DNA from 3 places in the Chryseobacterium sp. WG14 genome. Region 2 is predicted to be linked to each of the others. Evidence: riboswitches for the same ligand, from Rfam matches in the RefSeq annotation. Region 2 holds a riboswitch; each other region holds the start of a gene.
The links. A riboswitch is a leader RNA that binds a small molecule or an ion and turns the genes downstream of it on or off. The one in region 2 is predicted to bind S-adenosylmethionine.
Positions count from the first base shown of each region.

Region 1: it holds a riboswitch for S-adenosylmethionine, as region 2 does, so the genes downstream of both, MP478_RS14235 (TonB-dependent siderophore receptor) here and MP478_RS13195 (TonB-dependent receptor) in region 2, are expected to answer to the same signal.
Region 3: it holds a riboswitch for S-adenosylmethionine, as region 2 does, so the genes downstream of both, MP478_RS22595 (alpha/beta fold hydrolase) here and MP478_RS13195 (TonB-dependent receptor) in region 2, are expected to answer to the same signal.

Region 1 covers NZ_JALCZD010000008.1:36,667-43,434, forward strand. Annotated here, with positions in the region: gene MP478_RS14220 (hypothetical protein) at 1-166, shown strand, start outside; gene MP478_RS14225 (helix-turn-helix transcriptional regulator) at 259-1,119, opposite strand; gene MP478_RS14230 (T9SS type A sorting domain-containing protein) at 1,288-2,310, shown strand; SAM riboswitch class I at 2,483-2,588, shown strand; gene MP478_RS14235 (TonB-dependent siderophore receptor) at 2,683-5,127, shown strand; gene MP478_RS14240 (APC family permease) at 5,134-6,462, shown strand; gene prfA (peptide chain release factor 1) at 6,579-6,768, shown strand, end outside.
Region 2 covers NZ_JALCZD010000007.1:73,211-79,978, forward strand. Annotated here, with positions in the region: gene fabD (ACP S-malonyltransferase) at 1-872, shown strand, start outside; gene MP478_RS13180 (GYDIA family GHMP kinase) at 884-1,789, shown strand; gene pckA (phosphoenolpyruvate carboxykinase (ATP)) at 1,917-3,533, shown strand; gene MP478_RS13190 (type II 3-dehydroquinate dehydratase) at 3,667-4,074, opposite strand; SAM riboswitch class I at 4,314-4,411, shown strand; gene MP478_RS13195 (TonB-dependent receptor) at 4,495-6,768, shown strand, end outside.
Region 3 covers NZ_JALCZD010000007.1:234,632-241,399, forward strand. Annotated here, with positions in the region: gene MP478_RS13960 (glucosidase) at 1-1,772, opposite strand, end outside; SAM riboswitch class I at 1,961-2,068, shown strand; gene MP478_RS22595 (alpha/beta fold hydrolase) at 2,127-3,083, shown strand; gene MP478_RS22600 (ACT domain-containing protein) at 3,070-4,608, shown strand; gene MP478_RS13975 (O-succinylhomoserine sulfhydrylase) at 4,732-5,892, shown strand; gene MP478_RS13980 (four helix bundle protein) at 5,928-6,299, shown strand; gene MP478_RS13985 (homocysteine S-methyltransferase family protein) at 6,289-6,768, shown strand, end outside.

The sequences.
Region 1 (6,768 bases), on a different contig from region 2:
AATGTGGCTTACGGAAGGTTTGAAAGAATACTTTGGAAAAGTAAAGGCTTTCGATCCTGAAGATATCAGAAGAAAGAATATTTATGAGCAGGAAGGTGTAGAGGTTCTTTACAACCAGCCTAAGGGTAACGGACCTTTCATTCACGATCACGGACATCATCATTAATTGATTGTCATTGCTTTTTCACCTTAATTCTGAAAAAGTAATATCAAAGCAAAACAACATATATAAACCGCTTAATTTTTTAGGCGGTTTTTCTATTTGTTATTTCTCAAATTTTCAGGAGCAACACCAAATTTCTTTTTAAAGGCGCGTGTAAAATTCTGTACATATTCATACCCGCATTCAATAGCGATTTCTTTGATCATTACATCACTGTTGGTAATCAGTTTTTTCGCCTTTAGCATTCTTAGTTCAGAAATATAATGGGAAATGGTCATATGATACTGGGTTTTGAATTCCTGCCGGATTATATTCTGATTAATCCCGAGTAGTTTTCCTATTTCTTCAGCCTTTATATTGCTGTGGTAATTTTCATCCAGGTATTTTTTGATCATTTCCGGAGTCCCCGGTTTTGATGGTCCCCTGTTTTTTTCATGGAACTGCTCAAATACAAGAATAAGAAGCTTAATAATCTTTGCCTCGATAAACAACTTCTGAATAACACCTTTCTTTGGAGAATCTATGATTTCTTTAAGAATCATATGCATTTCAACGGTCATGCTGGGAGGTGTTTCTTTATGCAGATAGATGAAATTATTCGTGATCATATTTTCCAGTATATCCGTGCTTTCCTGGCTGGATTGAGGATTAATAAGGTTGACAATATACTGATAGTCAATCCGGATCAGTAAATATTTGAGTGCTTCCTGACTGTCACAGCGTAATTCAGCTTTATTTTCTTCAGAAGAATAATAAAGGATGTATTGATTTTTTCTAAAAACCATTGGGAGCAGGCAGACAGATTTTTCAAGATAAATGTCTGACCCCAACAGGAAGAGCAGAGTAAAGCTCGATCCAGCTTCCAGTATTGAAGTTCTTGAATATCGTTCGGAACAAAATTCTATGCTAATATTATCTGAGGCAAACAATATCTTTTCTCCATTTAAATAACTCATAATCAGCATTGTTTTTAATAATATTCATATATAACTCCTATACCGGATAACTAAAAGTTGGGAAATGATAACTCTGAATTAAACGGGAAAGCTACTTTTGTGCAAAATTAATTAAATTTAGAATAATTAAAAATAATATTGATTATGTTTGAAAATCTATATTTTTCGATGAGAAAAATAAATGTGGGAATGATGCTGATATTCATTGCTTTGAATAGTTTATATGCACAGGGAAATCCACAAAACTGTACCAATACAGATCCTGGAAATAATCCTGGAGATGTAGGATGTGTGAAATTTACATACCGTGGCCAAACAGTTTCTTATACTACGGTAAGAGGAAATGATGGAAAAATATGGCTGCAGCAGAATCTGGGAAGTTCTAAAGTAGCCTCTTCTCTGGATGACGAAGCTTCATATGGTGATCTTTTTCAATGGGGAAGATGGGATGATGGACATCAGGAAAGAAATTCTGCCACCGTTTCTGCTCCAACCCCTAACAGACCGGATGGTTTAGCAGGAGTGAGCTCGTACATTATAGGAACACCCGCGTGGTGGTCCACTCTTGAGCCTACTGATGAATGGACTGCAAAGAACATAGATGGGCTAGGAAAAACAGTGGGTGTAGACCCATGCAAGGCAATAGGTGCTGATTGGAGAATGCCAACACAGACAGACTGGGCAAGTATTGTTAGCCTTGAAAGTGTTACGGCTCCCGCAAGTGCTTACAGCAGTCATCTGAAATTGCCTGCAGGAGGATATCGCAGTTCTTCAGACGCTAGTTTTACTTTTGTAGGAAAGAGAGGATATTTTTGGAGTTCGGATATATCCGGACTTGGAGGGAAATATCTGTACGTAGGGACCATAAGTGCGAATGCTTCAGCAGGGGCACCCAGAGGGCAGGGGGCATCGGTAAGATGTATTAAACCTACCTCGGAACTTGCTACTTCGGAGGTAAGACTCAATCATAACAACATAGGGGTTTATCCCAATCCAACAAAAGGAATTCTGACCATTAAAGCAGCTTCCACAATTGAAAGTATAAACATAACAAATACGGTAGGACAAAAGATGGACGCCGGGTTTTTAAATGATCAGATGAATATGACAGGACTTCCGGACGGTTTATACATTGTAGAAATAAAATTAAAAAACGGACAGACGGTTTCTAAAAAGATTATTAAAGGATAAGCAGTCTTCTTGTAGAATCACTGTATTCCCTTTACATAAAATAGTTCACTTCAATTACAATTACTTTTATTAGGGAGGCTTATGAAATTTTTCATAAGCCTTTTTTATGCTGCGTTTGTAAATCGTAAAAACGGCTTTTGCATATTGAAAAAAATAGTCTACTTTTGCAGTAGATTTATCAAGAAAGGTGGAGGGATTTGGCCCAAAGAAACCTTAGCAACCTACACAATTCCAACAGTGTAAAGGTGCTAATTCCAACCCGATGGGGGAGATAATTGAAGTCAATATTCTTATATGAATTCCATTTCTTGAAGTCTTGTGTGTCTGAGGATTGATTCTCGGAATGTATAATAATTTTTGCAGGAACAAAAGATGAAAAAAGTAAGCATAGCTGTATTATTGCTTGGTGCCATTGGGATCGCTGCCCAGGAACAGGAAGAAAAAGGAAAACAAATTGAAGATATTATCATCGTAGGCAACCGAAATGTTAAAAGGACAAAACTAGAGACGCCGGTTCCTGTAGATGTTATTAATATCGATAAAATACAGAAAGCATCCCCACAAATAACGGTTCAGGATTTATTGAACTATGTCATTCCCTCATTTAATTCTGTAAGACAGTCTGCTTCTGACGGAACCGAGCATATTGATCCAGTGACATTGAGAGGAATGGGCCCGGATCAGGTCTTAGTATTGGTTAATGGGAAAAGAAGACATACCACTTCTTTGGTCAACTATCAGAATACAGTTGGAAATGGTTCTGTGGGAACAGATTTGAGTACAATTCCTGTTATTGCTATTGAAAAAATTGAAGTATTAAGAGATGGAGCAGCGGCACAGTATGGCTCTGATGCCATTGCGGGAGTAATCAATATTATTCTCAAAAAGAATGCAGGCGCATCAGCAAGTATTACCTACGGATTAAGCGGAAGGAATGATGGGGACACCTACCAGGCAGGAGTTAATTACGGGGCATCATTAGGAAAAAAAGAAGGTTACGTCAATCTTTCGTTACAGCTAAGCCACAGAGGAAAAACAACAAGGACTCAAAATCATGATTTAGATATTTTCGGAAATAATTTTGCGTATCCTTTCGCTGATGATCCTGAGGCCGCAAGAGCTGCAGATGATGAGGAAATTAAAAAAAGGGGTTTAACCCGTGATTACTTCAACTTTCAGATTGGAGACGCACAGATCAAGCAGGCGCAGCTGTTTTTTAATTCAGAATATTCTTTTAATAACAATTTTAAACTTTATTCCTTTGGAGGCTTCAGTATTAAAGAAGGAAAAGGATATGGTTTCAGAAGGCTTCCCAGTGAAACGTTTAATGTTGTTTCATCCATTTATCCCAATGGATTTCAGGCGGAGCTGGGATCTCAGGTATATGATATCTCTTATGCCGTCGGAGCAAAATATAATGTAAACAACTGGCTTTTTGATGTAAGCAATACGTTTGGAAACAATACGTTCAATTATAATGTAAGCAATACGAATAATGCTTCTTTAGGAGCAAAATCGCCGACCCGATTTTATGCCGGAGCACACAGTTTTCTGCAAAATACCCTTAATCTTGATGTTTCTAAAAATATAAATAACTTTAATATAGCATTTGGAGGTGAATTCAGATTTGAACAATATCAGATCAAATCCGGAGATCCTGCATCTTATACTCAGTATGATGTTAACGGAAATGTAGCTGGTACGGGATCAACAGTGATCGGAGCAGGAGGATCGCAATCATTCATTGGCTTTTCACCGGATAATACTTTAAAAAAAGACAGGCATTCTACAGCGGTATATGCTGATATATCTTATGATTTGGATAAAAAGCTGAATATTGATGCAGCAGCAAGGTTTGAAAACTATTCTGATTTTGGAAATACCCTGAATGGAAAACTAGCCGTACGGTATGAGTTTATAAAAAATTATGCTGTAAGAGCAGCAGTAGGAACAGGTTTCAGAGCTCCTTCCCTACAGCAGCAGTATTTCAATAATTCTTATGCAGATATTTCAACTTCAGGATCTACGATTGTAACCAAAGGGATTTTTAATAATGACAGTAAAGCTGCACAGGTGCTTGGATTTGATAAGCTAAAACAGGAAACCTCTGTCAATGGAAGCGTTGGATTTACTTTAAAGCCGGTGAAAGGCCTATTCATTACTTTAGACGGATACTTCATTAAAGTGAAAGACAGGATTGTCATTACAAGTAATATTACAGATTCCAGGTTATCAGACCCTGATGTAGTAGGCGTGGGAAAAGAGGTCGAAAGCGGAAGATTTTTTGCTAATGCTATTGATACCGAAACCAAAGGAGTGGATCTGGTTATTTCCTATGACTGGAAGTTGGGAGACGGAAACCTTAATATAAACCTTGCCGGAAATTATACAGAAACAAAAATTACAGATTTTCATTTTCCTCAAAACTTAGAAACTCCTCAGAATGAATTTTTTGGACCCGACCAGATCAATATTATTGAAACTTTATCACCCAAAACAAAGGCCTCATTAGGATTGAATTATGGGATTGGAAAGTTTAATTTTCTCGTAAGAAATACCTATTTTGGTAAAGTAATAAGGGACGGATATCCTTTTGGAAGCGTTCAGGAATTTTCGCCGAAGGTGATTACAGATGTCAGTGTAGGATATGATATTACAAAAAATATCAACTTTACCGTAGGTGCTAATAATGTCTTTGATGTATTCCCTGATCGTCAGATTTATGAAAATTCATATTATGGAGTATTTAAGTATGCTCCTGTACAAATGGGAACTTTGGGTAGCTATTTCTTCGGAAGGCTTAATTTTAATTTTTAATCATCAATGAATACTCCTTCACATCAGATCGGCTGGAAAACAGCTGCAGCTATTGTGGTTTCCAATATGATAGGAACCGGAATTTTTACAACACTGGGATTTCAGTTGTCTGATATTACAAATACCTACAGCATCTTTCTGCTATGGAGTATTGGTGGAATTCTGGCATTATTCGGGGCTTTTTGCTATGCCGAATTAGGATCTCATTTTAAAGGAAATGGGGGTGATTTCATCTATCTCAAAGAAACCTATCATCCGTTATTCGGATACCTTATCAGCTGGATATCTTTGATTATTGGTTTCTCTTCCCCGGTGGCTTTAGCGGCGTTAGCCATGTCAAAATATCTCTCAGTATTTCAATACACGTTTGGAAATGGTTTTGCCATCGCAGTGATTTTTATCGTAGCGGCTGCCTTATCCTTTAGTTTAAAAGCTTCAAGTAGATTTCATAATTTTTTCACGTTAATCAAAATCACTTTTATTATCGTTTTGGTTATTTTGGGTGTAGGACTTTCAGAATCTGCCCAAATGGGAAACAGTCTTAACTTCAGTGACAGCTGGCAGAATGAAATCATGCTTCCTGCTTTTGCTACTTCTCTGGTTTTTGTTACCTATTCATATACCGGTTGGAATTCAGCATCTTATATTGCCGGAGAAATCAAGGATGTACAGAAAAACCTTCCCAAATCTCTGATTATAGGAACTGTTTTTGTGACAGTAAGCTATATTTTAGTCAACTACATTATGCTGAAGCACGCTTCAGTGGATCAGTTGGCAGGAAAAGAGGATGTAATGGGTGAAGCTGCGGTTAATATGCTGGGCTCTGCTTTTGGAAAAATAGTGAATATCTTTATTGCCTTACAACTGATTGCAACCATTAGTGGCTATTTATGGGTAGGTTCGAGGCTTACTCAGGCTTTTGCGAAGGATACCTATCTGTGGAAGCCTCTTTCAGCAGGCAATAAAAAAGGAATCCCGGTAAGAGCTGTTTTTGCTCATGCTGTTATTGCTTCGGTAATTATTTTAACAGGAAGTTTTAAAGAGATTTTCGTTTATACAGCATTCATTCTTCAGTTATTTGCCAGTCTGGCTATTTCTACAGTATATTTTCTTAAAAAAGAAGACCGGAAAATATTTAAATCCAATGCTTTTTATATTTTCCCCACTGTTTTTTTACTGTTCAGTATTTATATCCTTTATTTTACTTTGATTCACAATCCTAAGGAAAGTTGTATTGGGTTGGGAATTGTAGCAGTAGGAATTACATTGTACTTAATCGATAGAAAACTTTCTAAAAGAAATAAGCCGGAAACTGATGATTCCAAAAGTGAATAAGTGAATTTGTAAATTGACCTTCTGATATTGTACTCTATTGTTCAAAAATTTATGCTGATTTGTAATTTTAATTTTGAATTAATAATCCTTATCTTTGCACCCACAAAAATTCTATAATGTCTAAATCATTAATTCCAAAATTAGAAGCTATAAAACAGAGATATAATGAGGTTGCAGACCTTATTATACAGCCTGATGTCATTTCAGACCAAAAAAGATATTCTTCTTTGAACAAAGAATATAGTGATTTGGGTAAAATTGTAAAGGTTTATGATCAGTACAAAGGAGCCTTGGATGCTATTGAAG
Region 2 (6,768 bases):
AAGCACTTGTATTTCCTGGGCAGGGTTCTCAGTTCGTAGGAATGGGAAAAGAATTGTATGATTCTAGAAAAGATATCAAAGATCTGATGGAATCTGCCAATGAAATTTTAGGTTTCGATATTCTTTCCATTATGTTTAACGGAGCAGATGAGGATCTTAAGAAAACAGAGGTTACCCAGCCTTCAATTTTTATACATTCAGTAGCAGCATTAAAAGCAGTAAACGGTCTTGGAGCTGAAATGGTAGCAGGACACTCGTTAGGAGAGTTCTCTGCATTGGTAGCTAACGGAGTTTTATCTTTTGATGATGGTTTGAAATTAGTATCCGAAAGAGCTAAAGCTATGCAGGAGGCTTGTGATGCAAATCCAAGTTCAATGGCAGCTATTCTAGGACTGGAAGATGCCAAAGTAGAAGAAATCTGTGCTCAGATCAATGGAATTGTAGTTCCTGCCAATTATAACTGTCCGGGGCAGCTTGTAATTTCGGGAGAAACACCTGCAGTAGAAGAAGCTTGTGCTAAATTGAAAGAAGCAGGAGCAAAAAGAGCATTACTACTGGCTGTAAACGGAGCTTTCCATTCGCCATTAATGCAGCCTGCACAAGAAAGGCTAGCTGCAGCCATTGAGAAAACAAAATTCAGAAAAGCTACTATTCCGGTATATCAGAATATCACTACTACAGCGGTAACAAATCCTGATGAGATTAAACAAAACCTTATTGATCAACTTACCGGTCCTGTAAAATGGACACAGTCTGTTCAGAATATGATCAAAGATGGAGCTTCTAATTTTGTAGAAGTTGGACCTGGAAAAACCCTTCAGGGGCTGATCAAAAAAATTGACGGATCTGTAGACGCTGTTTCTGCAATCTAAAATAAAAAAATATGAACGCGATATTTTCACCGGGCAAGCTTATGCTTACTTCAGAATATTTCGCGATAGACGGAGCTCTTGTCCTGGCGGTACCTACCAAGCTTGGACAAGAGTTTTTTTTTGAAGAAAGAAATGACAACAAATCCCTGATTCTTTGGGAAGCATTTCATCAGAACAAATTATGGCTAAAGGCTGCTATAGATTATAAGAATTGGCAGATTCTTGAAGCTAATATTCCTGCAAGTGCTGAATTTATTCTAAAAACATTAAAGAATGTACAGCAGCTTTCCGACATAAAATTCAAAAACGATTGTACTTACCATTTAAAAACAAATCTTCAGTTTCCTGCGGATTTTGGACTTGGAAGCAGTTCTACCTTAATGAATAATCTGGCAGAATGGGCCAGAATTGATCCTTTTTATTTGAACTCCATCAGTTTGGGAGGAAGTGGATATGATGTTGCAGTCGCAAAAGAAAAATCTGCTGTTCTTTTTCAAAGTAAACCGGAAATCAAATATGAGAAGGTAACTTTCAGTCCTCCTTTTAAAAATGAATTGATTTTTATTCACCTGAATCAAAAACAAGATAGTAGGGAAGGAATCATTTTTTACAAGTCAAAAAAGAAATCTCCGGAATTGGTTGATGAATTTTCAGATATCACAAAGAAAATTTTGTTATGCAGTGAATTGCAAAATTTTTCTGAGCTAATGGCGGTTCATGAGCAAAAAATTTCCAATTTTCTTGAAATTCCTACAGTTAAAGAGAGATTATTCTCAGACTGCCCTTGTTTTGTCAAAAGTTTGGGGGCATGGGGTGGAGATTTCGTGATGAGTGCTAAATTTGGGAGCTATAAAGACTATTTTTGGGAGAAGGGTTTTACTAGTGTTTTTGAATGGCAAGATATAATTAATTTATAATCAATAATTTACAAGCCCCTTTTTTTATTTGCGATTCTGACTTATATCAGTATATTTAAACCACCTTTAACAAATAATTAATATTATTTTTGTTGAACTCAATAAAGAAATAGAAAATATAAGTAAAATGAAAAACACTAAAATCATCCAGGATTTAGAGAAATTAGGGATTAAAGGAAACTATGAAGTAGTATATAATCCTTCTTATGAAGAATTATATCAGGCTGAAGTTTCTCCTGAAAATCAAGGATTTGAGAAAGCTGAGCTTACAGAATCTGGCGCGGTATCGGTAAAAACAGGAATTTTCACAGGTCGTTCACCTAAAGACAGATATATTGTTCAGGATGATGTTACAAGAGATACAATTTTCTGGGATGGTAAAGTAAACTTACCTACCACTTCGGAAATTTTCGGGTCTTGTAAAGAACTAGTGATGGATCAGCTGGCAGAAGCAAAAAAAATCTATGTTGTAGACGCTTTCTGCGGGACAAATGCTGATACAAGACTTAAAGTAAGATTTATTGTTGAAGTGGCATGGCAGGCACATTTCGTGACCAATATGTTCATTCGCCCTTCTCATTTTGAGCTTGAAAACTTCGGAGAGCCTGATTTTACTGTAATCAATGGTTCTAAAACTACGAATCCAAATTGGGAAGCTCAGGGATTAAACTCTGAAAACTTCATCATGTTCAACCTTACTGAAAAACTACAGATCATTGGTGGTACTTGGTACGGAGGTGAGATGAAGAAAGGAATGTTTGCAATGATGAACTATTACCTACCATTAAAAGGTATGGCTTCAATGCACTGTTCTGCAAATGTAGGAGAAGAAGGTGATGTTGCTTTATTCTTTGGTCTTTCAGGAACTGGTAAAACTACTTTATCAGCAGATCCGAAAAGATACCTGATCGGTGACGATGAGCACGGATGGGACAATAACGGAGTATTCAACTATGAAGGGGGATGCTACGCTAAGGTTATCGATTTATCAAAAGAAAAAGAACCGGATATCTTCAGAGCGATCAAGAGAGATGCACTTCTTGAAAACGTTGTTGTGAACAATGGAGTGGCAGATTATACAGACGGATCAATCACTGAAAACACAAGAGTTTCTTATCCAATCTATCATATCAACAAAATTGTATTGCCATCTAAGGCAGGGCATGCTAAAAAGATTGTTTATCTTTCAGCAGATGCATTCGGAGTACTTCCTCCGGTTTCTATCCTGAATGAAGATCAGGCTCAGTACCATTTCCTTTGCGGTTATACTTCAAAACTTGCCGGAACAGAAAGAGGAATTACAGAACCTCAGCCATCTTTCTCACCTGCATTTGGTGAAGCATTCCTTACATTACACCCTACAATGTACTCTAAAACATTGATCGGTAAAATGAAAGAGCACGGTGCTAAAGCTTATTTAGTAAATACAGGTTGGAACGGTACTGGAAAAAGAATTTCTTTAAAAGATACAAGAGCAATCATTGATGCTATTATTGACGGTTCTATTGATAACGCTCCTAAAACTCAGGTTCCCATCATGAATCTTGAAATTCCTACCGAACTTCCAAATGTTTCTGCAGGTATTCTGGATCCTAGAGATACTTACGGTAATGTTTCCGAGTGGGAAGAAAAAGCAAAAGACCTTGCTTCAAGATATATTAAAAACTTTGAACAGTACTGTGATACTGAAGCCGGTAAAAAACTAATTGCTTCAGGACCTCAATTACAGGGACAGACTATCTAATAAGATTGCTTACAACATACACAAAAGCCTCATCACTGATGAGGCTTTTCTATTTTCAAATAGATGAATTGCTTATTTTTTCTACAACGCAATCATTTGCAGAATTTGCTAAACCTGAGGAGAAACTGAGAAATTATTTTAATCCCAGTAATGCTAATCTGTATCCCTCCATTCCGAAGCCAGACAAAACAGCATCGGTATTGGCGGCAGTCACAGACTTTTGCCGGAATTCCTCTCTTTTATAAATGTTGCTGATGTGAACTTCCACTTTAGGTTTCTGAATATTTTTTAAACAATCTGCTATGGCATAAGAGTAGTGTGTGAAAGCACCTGGATTGATGACAACAGCATCAAAATCATCTTCCTGAAGCCTGTTGATAAGCTCTCCTTCAATATTGGATTGATAATATTTTAATTCATAAGAATGAAACTCGGATTTTAAATTTTCCAAATAAGTTTCCATGGATATTGTTCCATAGATTTCCGGTTCTCTGGTGCCTAAAAGATTGAGATTAGGCCCGTTTATAATTAAAACTTTCATCTTATAAAAATAAAACTTTTTCCTTTAAAGAGTAGAATTTTATTTTTTTTCATTTTTCTCCTTTGCATTATCTATAATGATATTTGTCATGTTTGTTAAAGTGCCAATTTTTATAAGTCCTTATTTTACCGGCTTTTTAATAAAATATTAAGTTAATTTTTGAAAAATTATCATGAAAAATTATAAGTCTACTTGTTTTGTAGACTAAATATTTCTAGATTTGCAGTCATATTTCGATCGGCTTATAAAGAAAGATGGAGGGAACTGACCCAATGAAATCTTAACAACCTGCTCTTGTGCAAGGTGTTACATTCAGCCTTTAAAGGAAAAATAAGCATTAGGTTTATCGTATTTATCGATGCCCTTTGCTGTATTATCTGCAAAGGGCAAAATTTTAATATATGATAAACAAAATTGATTATGATTAATAAAAATTTGATTAGCTCAAAAATTTGGATTCCCCCTGTAGCGGTATTCTTTTTAGGAATTGGAAGCATACACGGGCAGGATACCAAATCTAAAAAAGATACACTCAATGAGAAGGAACTTGATGAAGTGGTGGTGGTAGCTTACGGAAAGGCTAAAAGAACCAGCTATACCGGTTCTGTGGCAACTATTTCCAGTGATAAGATTAACAACAGACCTGTTACCAATATTACCAAAGCATTGGAAGGACAGGTGGCGGGAGTACAAACAACAAGTTCTTCCGGACAGCCGGGATCTACAGCTACAATCAGGATCAGGGGAATTGGCTCTATCAGTGCATCCAGCGATCCTTTATATGTGGTAGACGGTATTCCTTTTGACGGAAATCTGAACTCTATAAGCCCTAATGATATAGAATCAATCAGTGTGCTGAAAGATGCTACGGCAAGTGCTCTTTATGGATCAAGAGGGGCGAATGGGATTATTATTATTACGACCAAGTCCGGTAAAAAAGGAGAAGCCAGAATCAACTTTAATATAAGCCAGGGTTTTTCCAGCAGAGCGGTAAAAGACTACGAACAGGTAAGTACAGATCAGTATTTCCAGCTGTATTGGGAAGCATTGAGAAACGGATACAGATCCAGTCAGGTCAATGGGCAGCAGGCAGCCCAGATGGCTACCAATAATCTTATCTCTGAACTGGGTATTAATCCTTATGGTGCTAATTATTCAAAACCTGTAGGTACAGACGGGAAATTGTTACCCGGAGCAACACCATTATGGAATGATGACTGGAGAGATGTTTTACAGAGAGTGGCTTCCAGGAATCAGGTAGATCTGGATATCAGTGGAGGAAGTGAAAAAAGCAATTACTTTTTCTCATTGGGATATCTTGATGATAAAGGGATTGCCATTGAATCCGGATTTAAAAAATACAGCACAAGGTTAAAACTCAACTCTGAAGTTAAGAAATGGCTGAATGTAGGGGTGAATTTAAGTTATACCAACAGTATTCAGCAGGCTCCTACGTCTTCAGATTCCAATACAAGCAATGTTATCCAGGCAGCAAGATCTGTTCCTTCGTTTTATCCTTATTATGAGAGAAACCCTGATGGATCATATATATTGGATGGGGCAGGAAACAGAATTTACGATTTTGGAAAATACAGACCTACCAATGCTCTTCAGAATCAAAATTTAGCGGCAACTTTACCTTTAGATAAAAATGAAAATAAAGAAGATAACTTCTCCGGAAAAGGTTTTATGGACTTCACATTCTTACCGGAGTTGAAGTTCAGAACAAGTTTTTCCGTAGATTTAGTCAATTATAATGGACATTATTATTCAAACCCACTTATTGGGCAGGGTAGTGAGATTGGAGGATCGGTCACAAAGTCAAACAGCAGAACTTTATCTTATACCACGAGTAATATTCTGACGTTTGATAAAAAATTCGGAAAGCATCATTTTAATGTGTTAGCAGGTCAGGAATTTTATAAATATGATTACCAGACAATCTCCGGTACCCGAAGTCAGTTTTCACTTCCATACTATTATGAGCCGGATGCTGCAGCCTTGTTGGGGAGTTTCAGTGGAAACAGTGATAAGGTCAGCCTGCTAAGTTATCTTGGAAAAGTGGAATATGATTTTAACAATACCTATTTCCTGTCAGCTTCAGGAAGGGCAGACGGTTCTTCAAGATTCTTTGAGGATAACCGTTGGGGGAAATTCTGGTCTTTAGGAGGTTCATGGAAGATTTCTAACGAGGAATTTATCAAAAATCTGAATTTCTTTAATCAGCTGACACTTCGTGCAAGTTATGGAGGGCAGGGGAATGATAAATTATTACAGCCTAATAAACTACCTCTTTATTACGCTTACCAGGAGCTTTATAAATTTTATAACAACCTTGGTGAGCCTGGTGCCGTACTTGAAAAAGCGAGAACCAACGGCTTAAAGTGGGAGACGAATCTTAATCTGAACGTAGGATTAGAGTTTGCGGTTCTTAATAACAGAGTAAAAGGAAATATCGAATATTTTGAGCGAAAAAGCCAGGATCTTCTATTTAATATGCCAGTAGCTCCGTCTTTAGGGATTAATGATTTCCCGGCCAATATCGGAACTATAAAAAATACAGGTTTTGAATTCTCCCTTTTTACGACGCCAATCAAGACAGATAATTTCCAATGGAATTTAGACCTTAACCTGAGTACACTGAATAATAAGATTACGAAATTACCTAAAGGTTCTATCCTTACCGGAACGAAG
Region 3 (6,768 bases), 160 kb from region 2:
GCTTCTGCGATATAAAGATAATGCTCAAAAAATTTAATAGCCATATCTTCATACACCTGGTAATATTGGGCCAGTTCCATTGCAATGCGCATCATATTTAAAGCGTACATAGCCATCCAGCTTGTTCCGTCAGCCTGTTCAAGATGCTGCCCGTCTTTTAAAACCATATTCCGGTCAAAAGCACCAATGTTATCAAGACCCAGGAAACCGCCCCCGAAGATATTCTTTCCATTTTTATCCTTTCTGTTTACCCACCAGGTAAAGTTCAGGAGAAGCTTCTGGAATACTTTTTCCAGAAATAAAAGATCAGGTTTTCCATTATTTTTTTCATCAATTTTAAAAACCCTGAAGCAGGACCATGCATGTACAGGTGGGTTTACGTCGCTCATATTCCATTCATAGGCAGGAAGCTGCCCATTAGGATGCATATACCATTCCTTGGTCAATAGCAAAAGCTGTCCCTTGGCAAATTCTGCATCTATCATGGATAAAGGAACACAGTGAAAAGCCAGATCCCAGGTAGCATACCAGGGATATTCCCATTTATCAGGCATGGAAATAATATCCTTATTGTGGAGATGATTCCATTCTGTATTTCTTACATATTCATTAAAGTTTCTGGGTGCTTCAAAATTAGGATCACCTTTCAGCCACTTTCCAATATTGTAATGATAAAACTGTTTATTCCAGAGAAGTCCGGCAAAGGCCTGCCTTTGAACATTTCTTTCATCTTCATCAGGGGTGTCATGTTGAATTTCGCTGTAAAATTCTTCAGCTTCAGCTTTCCTGGTATTGAAGATCTCATCAAAGTTTTGAAAAGGTTCATCAGTTCCATCAGGACACAGTCTGAGTTCAAAAATCTTACATTGTCCGCCTTCAATAAGTTCGTCAATCAGAAAAGATGCTTTTGTTCCTCTTTTCTCAGGATTTACAGTGTCTCCCTTGTGAATAATAAAGTCATTAATACCGTCTTTGAAGTAAGTATTTTCAATCTTGGGAGCTCCGTAAAGCTTGGAAGTATTGGTTTCATTATCACAAAATACCCGTTTTGCATTCCCATTTCTGGAATATAGCTTTTTAATCGAAATACTGTCATGACCAATGCTGATACTCCCATCATGAGAAGAAGTCATTTCGCCTTTATAGGTATTATATCCCCATTTCCAGTTGTTTCTGAACCATGCCGTTGGTGCTACCACAATTGGTGCGGCGTGCTGGCTTCGGTTACATACCGTAACCCTTACTAAAATATCGTTATGGTCAGCCTTACAATATTCAATGAAAATATCAAAATATTCATCGTCGTTGAAGATTCCGGTATCAAAAATTTCATATTCCGGTTCCTTTTTGCTGCGTTTTCCGTTTTCTGTAAGAAGCTCATCATAAGGAAATGCATTGATCGGATACTTATAAACCATTTTCATATAGCTATGAGTAGGAGTATTATCCAGGTAATAGAAAATTTCTTTGATATCTTCACCATGATTTCCCTGAGGATTGCTCAACCCAAAGAACCGCTCTTTTACAATTTTATCTTTCTTGTTCCAAAATGAAAATGCAAAACAGAACAGCTGCTTGACATCGGAAATACCTGCAATACCTTCTTCTCCCCAACGGTAGGCATAGCTTTCTGCATTGTTATGATTGGTAAAGTTCCACGCATTTCCGTTTGGGCTGTAATCTTCACGTACATTTCCCCATTGCCGGTTGCTTACATAAGGTCCCCAGTTTTTCCATTTGGAATCTTGTAATCTTTCTTTTTCGGAGGTCATATCACATCATTTTTCTATACGAAGTTAGTTTTTTTGAAAAGTAATTCCAATTCCTATCATCTGAATAATTCTTAATATACCCTTGAAATACTTGTATTTATGGGGAATATTAAAATATTAAATTATTTTTTTTTGAAATTAAAAGAAAAAAACTACCTTTGTACCATTCGTTCATTCAAATATTGAAAATGTTATCAAGAAAGGTTGAGGGATTAGACCCTATGAAACCTTAGCAACCCTTTGTGCAAGCAAAGAAGGTGCTACGTTCTACCAAAATAATTTTGGACAGATAACTACTGAAGTTCTTTTCAGCCATTTCCTGTGGCATTTTCAATTGTATTAAAAATAATAGAATTGAAAACAGAACTAAACTATATTAATCTTTCGTATCAAACCAATTCCCAAAAGGAATATTATATCCCGTTGAGCTATGAGCTTTTCGGGAAAGACCTGTTTACTGCACCCATTATTTTAATCAATCATGCGCTAACCGGAAACTCAAATGTATCCGGAGAAAAAGGATGGTGGAAACAATTAATTGGTGAAAATCAGGTAGTTGATACAAAAAAATATACAGTTCTGTGTTTTAATATTCCCGGAAACGGATATGATAATTTTTTAATTGAAGATTATGAAGATTTCACCCCGGCAGATATTGCCAATATCTTTTTGAAAGGGCTGGAAACTTTACAGATCAAAAAACTATATGCCATTATTGGAGGCTCTCTGGGAGGAAGCATTGCTTGGGAAATGCTTACAAAGCAGCCTAAACTGACGGAAATATTTATTCCTATAGCCTGTGATTACAGAACTCACGATTGGCTGCATGCACAATGTCTGGTTCAGAAGTTTTTATTGAATGATAAAGATGAACCTCTGCAAAAAGCCAGAATTCATGCTATGTTGTGTTACCGGACTCCACAATCACTCAATAACAGATTTCAAAACAAATACAATAAGGAGAAAAAAAGCTTAGAATCGGAAGATTGGCTGGTTTATCACGGTAATGCATTAAACGATAGATTTAGTTTAAAAGCATATAAGCTCATGAACCATCTGTTAATGAATATCAATGCAGATGAATCAATGCTGGATAAAGTCCAGGCACGAATGCACATGATCTCCGTTGATACAGATTTATTCTTTCCTGCTTCTGAGATCAGGATGTGTTTTGAAAGAATGGCAGAGAAAAATAAGAATGTTTCTTATCACGAGATCCAGTCAGTACATGGGCATGACGCCTTCCTAATGGAATACCAACAATTAAATACTATCATAAAAAATATTTTATATACTCATGAAAAATGCTAACGAAATAAAATTTTTGAAGAACAGATCAATCATTAAATTTGAAGGAGAAGATTTCCTTGGAGAAATCGGAATTGACGGACGAATTTTTAAAGCGCTCACTTTAGCGCGTATCAGTGTAGGGGTAATTTCCCAGCAAGCTATAGAAAACGGAATCTCTATTTTGGTTCAGGAAAATGATGCAGAAAAAGCAGTGGCTTGTCTTATCGATGAATTTGAAGCAGAAAGAAAATCGGGAAAAGTTTCCCAAATCTACAGCATCAATAATGTTTCTGTACTCGGATTTGTAGCAGAAGATTTTAATAAAGTCCTTGCTGAGCTGGCCAGAAATAATGTTTTTCCATTACTTTTAAACCAGGTTTCAGGAGAAAACAGAGTAAACATCGTAGTAACATCGTCACAGGATGAAAAAACCAGAAATATCTTAGAATCTGAAATATTCAAAAAACCAAAAACGGTTCACCTGGCAATTATAGGCCATGGAAATGTTGGAAAAACATTAATTGAACAGGTTCTTGAATCTTCAGAAGAAATTAAAAGACGCAAGAAAATAGACTTAAAAGTAGTTGCAGTAGCGAATTCAAAGAAAATAGCTTTCAATAAAAAAGGATTTGATGCAAATTGGAATGATGAGGTTCTAACAGCAGAACATTCATCAGATGTTCAGGAACTGATCAGATTCTCCAATGAAAATCAATTAGAAAATCTGATTGTCGTGGATAATACGGCGAGTAAGGATTTTGTAAAAAACTATCATGCCTTAGCCGAAAACGGATTTGACCTGGTTTCTTCCAATAAGATCTTCAACACACTTCCTATTGAAGAATATCGTAAACTAAGATATACGTTGAGTAAAAACAACAGACGGTATTTGTATGAAACAAATGTAGGAGCAGGTCTTCCGTTAATTGATACCATTAAATTATTACACCTTTCAGGAGAAAATATTACAAGAATAAAAGGCGTATTCTCGGGGTCTCTAAGCTATATCTTCAATAACTTCTCTGTAAGAAACGATAAGTTTTCCAAAGTTATCGGAGAAGCAATGGAGAAAGGGTACACAGAACCGGATCCGCGTGAAGATCTTTCTGGAAATGACGTAGCAAGAAAACTTCTGATTTTGGCAAGAGAGCTGGATCTGATCAACGAATTCCAGGATATTAATATTCAAAACCTGATTCCTGAAAATCTTCTGGCTGTAGAGAAAAGTGAATTTATCTCAAGATTGGAAGAACTCGATGAAGAATATCAGAAGATTAAAGAAAACCAGGAGCCTGGGCATGTACTGCGTTATGTAGGAGATCTGCACGGAAATCTGCAGGAAGAAAAAGGACAGCTTGATGTCAAGCTAGTTTCTGTACCTGGAAGTTCAGCATTAGGGCAGTTAAAAGGTTCAGACTCCATATTTGAGATTTATACAGAAAGCTACGGTGAAAATCCAATTGTTATTATGGGAGCCGGAGCCGGAGCGCAGGTAACTGCCAGAGGCGTTTTCGGAGATATTTTAAGAGTAAGTGAAATAAAATAAAATTAATATAACAATCTGACAATATAAAGTTTACCAATATTTATAAATGGACGTTCTGAGCGTAGCGAAGAATCTCATTGCTATATTGTTAGACTGCTATATTGGTAAATTAATTAAAACTATATGGAGAATTTTGAAACATCAGCAATAAGAACCCAAACTGAAAGAACCCAGTTTGACGAGCATTCCACGCCATTATATCTTACATCCAGCTTTATTTTCCAGGATGCCGAAGATATGAGGGCAAGTTTTGCCGAAGAAAAGCCTAAAAACCTATACAGCCGTTTCTCTAACCCGAACGTAACGGAATTCACAGATAAAATTGCTAAAATGGAAGGTGCAGAAGCAGGATATGCATTTGCGACGGGAATGGCGGCAATTTATTCCACATTTGCAGCATTATTGAATGCCGGCGATCATATTGTAAGCTGCCAGTCGGTTTTTGGATCTACCCATACCTTGTTTACCAAGTATTTTCCAAAATGGAATATTGAAACCACCTACTTCAAGGCAGGCGATGCTGAAAATGTAGAAAAATATATCAAGCCTAATACAAAGATTCTATATCTTGAAACACCCACCAATCCTGCTATTGAGATTCTGGATCTGGAGTTTTTCGGGCAGATTGCTAAAAAATACAATCTTATTTTCATTGTAGATAACTGTTTTGCAACACCTTATCTTCAGCAGCCGATAAAATATGGTGCAGATGTTGTTGTACATTCAGCAACGAAGCTGATTGACGGACAGGGAAGAGTTTTAGGAGGAATTGCAGTAGGAAAGGAAGAGCTGATCAGAGAAATTTATCTTTTTGCAAGAAATACAGGACCTGCACTATCTCCTTTTAATGCATGGGTATTATCAAAAAGCCTGGAGACATTGGCAATCCGTGTTGAAAAACATTGTGAAAATGCATTGAAAGTAGCCGAGTTTTTAGAAAGTCACCTTAATGTAGAACTGGTAAAATATCCATTCCTGAAATCCCATCCGAACTATGAAGTTGCCAAAAAACAGATGAAGCTCGGAGGAAATATTGTTGCTTTTGAAATAAAAGGAGGTATAGAGGGTGGAAGAAACTTCTTAGACAAGATACAAATGTGTTCACTTTCCGCTAACTTAGGTGATACAAGAACGATCGTTACTCACCCGGCTTCTACAACGCATTCCAAATTGTCTGATGAAGAGAGAAACGAAGTAGGGATTACGGCAGGTTTAGTCCGTTGTTCAGTAGGGCTGGAAAATGTAGAAGATATCATTGTAGACCTGAAGCAAGCCTTAGATTAGTTGAGGGTTTAGGGTTGACAGTTTATAGATAAAAAATGAGTAGAGATTATACAGAATTAGAGGTTTGGATTGAAGGAAGAAAATTGGTTAACCTAACTTATATTTTGACCACAAATTTTCCTAAAGAAGAATTATTTGCTTTAACCAGTCAAATAAGAAGAGCTGCTATTTCAATCCCATCAAATATAGCAGAAGGATGTGGAAGAAGAACATCTAAAGATACATTACACTTTTTGCATATTGCCAGGGGATCTCTTTACGAACTGGAAACCCAATTTTATCTGGCTTTAGACCAAGTATATATTTCTAAAGATGATTTTGAAATTGTAAATAGAAAAATCCTTTTATGTAAAAAGCTTATCAGCGGATTTATAAATTATTACAAAAAAATAGAAAATGAAAAATAGCATACAAGACTTTCAACTCTCAGCTCTCAACTCTCAACTCCAAAAGCGTATTCTCATCCTCGACGGTGCCATGGGAACAATGCTTCAGCGTTACAAGTTTGAAGAAGAAGATTATCGTGGAGAGCGTTTCAAAGACTGGGAACATTCGGTAAAAGGAAATAATGACCTGCTTTCTTTGACACAGCCCCATGCGATTGAAGAAGTTCATAAAAAATATCTGGAAGCAGGTGCTGATATCATTGAAACGAATACGTTCTCAGGAACTACGATTGCGATGGCAGATTATCACATGGAAGAACTGGTCTATGAGCTGAACTATGAGTCTGCAAGAATTGCCAGAAAAGCCTGCGATGAATACACCGCAAAAAATCCTGATAAGCCGAGATTTGTGGCAGGATCTATAGGGCCTACAAACAGGACGGCAAGTTTAAGCCCCGATGTTAATGATCCTGGGTATAGAGCGATTACT